DNA from 3 places in the Pseudalkalibacillus nanhaiensis genome. Region 3 is predicted to be linked to each of the others. Evidence: riboswitches for the same ligand, from Rfam matches in the RefSeq annotation. Region 3 holds a riboswitch; each other region holds the start of a gene.
The links. A riboswitch is a leader RNA that binds a small molecule or an ion and turns the genes downstream of it on or off. The one in region 3 is predicted to bind lysine.
Positions count from the first base shown of each region.

Region 1: it holds a riboswitch for lysine, as region 3 does, so the genes downstream of both, V1497_RS15320 (Na+/H+ antiporter NhaC family protein) here and V1497_RS14815 (aspartate kinase) in region 3, are expected to answer to the same signal.
Region 2: it holds a riboswitch for lysine, as region 3 does, so the genes downstream of both, lysA (diaminopimelate decarboxylase) here and V1497_RS14815 (aspartate kinase) in region 3, are expected to answer to the same signal.

Region 1 is NZ_CP143541.1:2,950,017-2,952,226, forward strand. It holds gene V1497_RS15320 (Na+/H+ antiporter NhaC family protein) at 1-1,188, opposite strand, end outside; lysine riboswitch at 1,315-1,500, opposite strand; gene yunB (sporulation protein YunB) at 1,585-2,210, opposite strand, start outside.
Region 2 is NZ_CP143541.1:2,131,231-2,133,440, reverse strand. It holds gene V1497_RS11165 (spore germination protein) at 1-570, shown strand, start outside; lysine riboswitch at 634-804, shown strand; gene lysA (diaminopimelate decarboxylase) at 912-2,210, shown strand, end outside.
Region 3 is NZ_CP143541.1:2,848,836-2,851,045, forward strand. It holds gene V1497_RS14815 (aspartate kinase) at 89-1,324, opposite strand; lysine riboswitch at 1,718-1,907, opposite strand; gene uvsE (UV DNA damage repair endonuclease UvsE) at 2,076-2,210, shown strand, end outside.

The sequences.
Region 1 (2,210 bases), 100 kb from region 3:
GATTCCTGAAATCAAGAACAGCAATACAGGCAGATACGCAAGATTGATGTTTCCGTCTACGATTCCGGCAAGGTATTTCCCTGTTCCGATCTCATCAATAATAGCCACAATCACCCATGCAAAGAGCAGAATATAAATGGCCGGAAGCATGGACTCGATTCCTTTCCAAATTCCTGTTCCAAAGTGTTTAGACGGGAGACCCTTCGTTAAGAATAAGATGACGATGACAGCAAGTCCGACTAGTCCACCGTAGACAAGTGATTTCGCTACATCTGTATTCTCGAACATCGAGAGAATCGTAACTTCCCCTTCTGTTGCTTGTGCACCCGTATAAAGCATCGCGGCAACAGTCCCGATGATCAACGCGACAATCGGCCAGATCAAGTCGCCAACTTTCCCTTTATCACTTTCAGGAAGATCGGACTGTTCTCCTGGAACCGCTTTGTTGTCCGGGTTTAAGACTTGTCCTTTGTTCACAGCACGTTCTTCATGTGTCTTCATGGAAAAGAGATTAATATTGAAAAGAGCTGTTGCAAACACGAGCAGCAAGGCAGCTAATGCATAAATATTCATTGGGATCATTGTAACGAACGCTTCTAATGCTCCGATATTGGTCACTTCATGTGTGACAAGAATGGTCCCGATCAATCCGATGATGTAAGCACCCCAGCTGGAAACAGGGGAAATGACACAAACAGGTGCAGCTGTAGAATCGATATAGTATGCAAGCTTCGCACGTGAAATTTTATGGCGATCTGTCAACGGACGGCTGACATTCCCGACCGCAAGTGAATTGAAATAATCGTCGATAAAGATGATGATACCAAGTACGATCGTCAATATTTGAGCGCCGACGCGGGTTTTCACCTTCTTGATTGCCCATTCTCCGAATGCGCGGCTTCCTCCCGCAATGGCGATGAGTGACGTCATGATTCCTAAAATCAATAAGAACAATAGAATGAAGACGTTCCATGTATTGACTTCCCATCCACCGGCATCGTTTTGAACCACAAATATGCCACGGACGATTTCAAAGATTTTCATACCACTTGCCGGAACATTGAAATCATGAAGCATGAGCGCTCCTACCACGATACCCGTACCGAGTGACAGTAACACCCTCCTTGTCAATGCCACCATCAGCAAGGCCAAGAGCGGCGGTATTAATGAATAAATTGTGTTCTCCATTGTCACTAACTCCTCCTTTTTTAAAACAGAAGAGTGGTCTCTTCTGAGTACCCCCAATACAATAAAAAAAAGGCAACGATAGATAGAAAATAACCTATCGTTACCTTTGTAACGGTTATCCCCCATCGATCACGTAGTTCTCCACTATTCAAACTTTCCCGAACAGTGACAGTGCAGTACTTATTCAGTACAGCCCCAACCAGGATTGATTTGACGGTCTTCCCTGGCTTCGGCAATGAACCCTTTCGCTGATGATCATTGATGTCATACTCCCATCAGGCTACTCTTGTTCCTTGCTCCACTACCTCATCGGATGATAAGGTTTATTATTTTGTTTGCGCCAAGTACTATTATACTAAAACCTCTATAATAATACAAGCCATTCTGTTTTCAGGATCACGGTTGATCGCTATCTTTCTTATCATCCCCCACATTCGGTGTGATTGGAACAACTGGCTGAGCACCGGTTCCGGTTCCGTGGTGATAATAGTACGGTACATCCAACGGTATGAATTCAGACATGACCAGGATGTTCGTCTTAATGATCTTCTCTTGGGTCTCGAATGGAACGATGACCCGGACCTTGACGACGACTTCAATCCATCCTTTTAACTTTACATTATTAATACCGGCTTCTTCTGTGGCTTCAATATAATCCGTCTGTACACTTCCAATTACCCTGAAACGAACCGGTATATTAGGTCCTAAGTTCGCAAGCAAGGAATTGTTCGTAGCCCGCCCCAATGGAATCTTCGTTATGATTCCATTTTGATGTTCGTTTTCCCGCTCTACTTCAACACCAGCAAAATTAGCAAAATCCGGTTTTTTTCCGTTTTCAATCTGCTCAAGTAAGGATTGGACATTTGCTGTAGCCAAGGACTGGATTTCGTTGACGACCTTTGGGTCCGTACTCACTGAAGCTACCCGTTGATCGCGATCATATCTGATGACGACGAGCCCTTTCGTTTTCCCTGAATCAACGATCCTGTTCTTGATGGCACTTTGGATAGCAAGCTGAGCAA
Region 2 (2,210 bases), 720 kb from region 3:
GTGTTCTTGCTGCCTCTATGGCTTTTGTTCGTCTTGAACGAGAACCTTTTACCGCCTAATCTTGATTTCATCGGTCCAACTAAGGATTCGAACATCCCGATCTATTTGCAAATCCTCTTTGCGGAGCTCGGCATCGACGTGCTGAGGATGGCCGCCATCCATACACCATCGGCCCTTTCAACGGCAATGGGTCTGATCGCTGCTGTGTTAATCGGCCAAATCGCCATTGATGTCGGTCTTTTCGTTTCTGAGGTCATTTTATATGTCGCCCTCGCCGCGATCGGTTCATTTGCAACCCCGAGCTATGAATTAGGTGTAGCCAACAAGATCGTCCGGTTGATTATGATTACACTCGTTTTGATATTCGGTGTGCCTGGCTTCATGGTAGGTGTGACTTTGGTTATCATCCTACTTTGCAGCATCAAGAATCTGAATACACCATACTTATGGCCATTCATCCCGTTCAATCCACAAGCCCTTTTACAAGTTCTGGTCAGGGTGTCGGTGCCATTATCAAAAGTTCGACCAAGTATCGTAAGGCCACAAAATCAGAAAAAACAAGCAAATTGAAGTTGATTCCAGCCTGAGTTTATGCTAAAGTTATTGATAATTTAATAAATGCCTCATTCAACGTAATGGGGTAGAGGCGCAAAGCGAATGAGTACTCGTCCCGAGCAGGGGTGCCAGGACGGACGAAGAAAGGTCAATTTGCCGAAGTAGTCATGATGCCGATTATGATTGCTGGGTCGTTGCTGAACAAGTAACGGACTGTCACTACACATGTAGTGGAGAGCTATTCCAACTGATGAGGGTACGGTTGAAACCAGTTTATGTACCTTTCTACATGGACTGGTTTTTTGTATTTTTATCAGTTTATAGGCTCTCTCTTAAATCGAGGGAGGAGAATTGTAATGGTATTCTTGGGGACAGGGAAAATGAATGAGAAGGGACACTTGGAAATTGGAGGTGTCGATACGATTGAATTGGCTAAGGAATATGGAACACCGTTATTCGTCTATGATGTTGCAAAGATTCGTCAGCAAGCCAAAGCATTCCTAACGACATTCAAAGAACGTCGGGTAGACGCTAAAGTTTCATATGCCAGTAAGGCATTTTCAAGTGTAGCCATGGTCCAGCTGATGGAAGAAGAAGGTCTGCACCTCGACGTCGTCTCCGGCGGAGAGCTATACACAGCTTTACAAGCAGGGTTTCCAACTGAGAACATACATTTTCATGGCAATAACAAGAGCATGGAAGAATTACGTATGGCGATACAAGAAGGTGTAGGGTGTATTGTCGTCGATAACTTTTATGAACTGGATTGTATAAAGGAATTAGGAGAACAGATGAATTGTACAGTCCCAGTCCTTTTACGAATCACTCCAGGAATCGAGGCACATACCCATGATTACATCTTAACAGGGCAAGAGGACTCGAAGTTCGGCTTCGATCTCGTCAGTCAACAGGCGGATCAAGCCCTGCAGGAGGCTCTTGGGTCAGATCGCATCGACGTGCTGGGCATCCACTGTCACATCGGGTCGCAAATTTTTGAGGCAAAGGGCTTTGTCATGGCGATCCAGAAGGTGTTCAATCAGTTGCAGCAATGGTCTGAGTCATACAGCTACGAACCACTTGTCGTCAATTTAGGTGGAGGCTTCGGCATCCCTTATACCTCTGCCGATCAAGACGTTTCAATTGAACAGATGATGAACGCTCTCATTGATGAGGTTGAAGCTCAAGTTGAGAAAACGAGTATGGCTATGCCTGAGATCTGGATCGAACCAGGGCGATCCATCGTAGGAGAAGCGGGGACGACATTATACTCGATCGGATCAGAAAAAAGAATACCAGGAATACGGAATTATATTGCTGTGGATGGAGGCATGACAGATAACTTAAGACCTGCACTGTATCAAGCCAAATATGAGGCTGTGGTGGCAAATCGTCTCATGCAGCCGAACACACAGCTCGTATCCATTGCAGGAAGATGCTGTGAATCCGGAGATATGCTCATCCATGACATCTCTCTTCCGAAAACGTCACAAGGGGATATCCTCGCCATGTTCTGTACGGGTGCTTATGGGTATTCGATGGCAAACAATTATAACAGGGTACCTCGTCCGGCTGTCGTTTTTGTCGAGAATGGTGAATCGCAGCTTGTCGTTGAAAGGGAAACCTACCGTGATCTCGTACACTTGGATCGTCCGTTG
Region 3 (2,210 bases):
CGATCAAAGCCGAAACTCCAATTGAGAGTTTCGGCTTTTTATTTCTTTTGATGTTCTTTTTTCTTCTCTAAAGTTGTCCTTTCTTCTGCTAAACGGTTTGCACCGGTTGACGGGCATCAAGTTCAAATGCTTCATGCAAGCATTCAATTGCAGAAATCATCGTTATACTCTCCACAATCGTTGAAACCTTAATCTCAGATGTGCTGACCATTTTGACTTTAATCTGATTTTCCGCAAGCACGTCGAACATTTTAGCAGCGACTCCTGGGTTGGAAATCATCCCTGACCCTACAATCGAAACCTTGGCAAGGTTTTCTTCATAAGAGATATGATCGAATTTCAACTGATCCTGATATTGACTCAACACTTCAAGTGTATACGTCAATATCTCTGAATCAACCGAAAAAGAGATATCTGTTGTTTCGTTCCCATTTGTATTCTGGATAATGATATCTACGTTGATCTGGCTGTTTGATAAGGTTGTAAAGAGGGCCGATAGTGTCGTCATTTCATCAGGCAAACCATGTACCGTCACCTTCGTTACATTATCCTCGAACGCAATTCCTCTCACCATCAAATTTCCTTCCATTGCTACTTCCTCCTCTATCCTCGTACCTGTGACTTTTTCTATACTGGATCGCACCTCTAACGGCACATCATAATTCTTTGCAAATTCAACAGACCTCGGGTGTAGGACCCCTGCTCCTAAATTCGCCATTTCAAGCATTTCATCGTACGAGATTGCCTCTAGTTTGCGAGCACCTTTCACAACCCGTGGATCCGTCGTGAAGACGCCGGTAACATCCGTATATATCTCACACTTTTCAGCATTTAACCTAGCGGCTAAAGCCACAGCTGTTGTGTCAGAACCACCTCTACCGAGAGTAGCAATCTCCTTCTCTTCTGTAAGCCCTTGGAACCCAGCAACTATGACAATCTTTCCAGTTGCTAGGTGCGCGGTGATGCGTTTCGGATCGATGTCCATAACTCTTGCATTACCGTGTACCGATTCCGTAGCAATACCGGCCTGCCACCCCGTAAGCGATATCGAATCATAGCCTTTTTCCTGAAGTGCCATTGCAAGCAATGACATAGAGACTTGTTCACCTGTTGAGACAAGCATATCCATCTCTCTTTTAGAAGGCTGGTCAGAAATGCATTTGGCTAAATGGATTAACTCATCCGTACTTTTCCCCATTGCTGAAACGACGACAACAACCTCGTTTCCTTGCTGAGCTGTTTCTATGATCCGATCAGCTACATTTTTGATTCTTTCCACTGATTCTACAGATGTGCCACCATATTTTTGAACGATTAACGCCATGATTCCATTCCTTTCATCTCTTTAAGTATCTGTTCAAGGCTGTTTTTGATGTTGAACAGCTTCAGGCGGACGCTTTCCGCGGGCAACGCTTCAGCCTCACTTCCACAGGATGTGGTGACTTCGACGTTCACCATAGGACGTGGTGGGTTTTTAGTCGAAGAACCTTAATTCCTTGGTCTGCGGGGTCTTCAGCTGTTGCTTTTCCCGCTGGAGTCGCCGCCTTACGCTTCTGTTTTCTTTAATATCAACGATAAAAGCTAACAGAGCCTAAAAAAAGGATTGACATCTCAACGTGTGACGGGCTTTCCAAACAACCATAAAAAATGGTGGATTGAAAAAACGATACGTCAGACTTGAGCGTCAATCCTCAACGTCTGCCACACTTATTCCCTTGCGTGAGATAGTCCTCCATACGACTTCAGGGATGGGTCGTATGACAGCCCTGCATTTCTTCAATACAGGTCCAGCTGGATCATGGTTGAGGCACCACCCAGCTTCGGCGAATTCCCCTTTCCTTTTGCACTCGTCAGAGCTCAATCTCTTCATGCAAAGTACTGATGGTTTCCGCGCCTCTACCATCACTTCATTTACATACGAAGTGTGGCCAAAAATTTAATTGCTTGTATTTTATCAAAAACCTGAAGGGTATACAAGATAATTCTTTTGATTGGAATTTGTTTCTTCTCACATATGTATAGGGAAGAAGCAAATAATAACGTTATCTTCATCGGCAAAAGGAGACCTGATCGACATGATCCTTCGTTTTGGATATGTATCAACAGCTTTGAATTTATGGGAATCCACCCCTGCACATACATTGACATTCACGAATTGGAAGAAGCTTGATAAGAATGATAGGAAGGAAAAACTCCTTCGTGTGACTGCT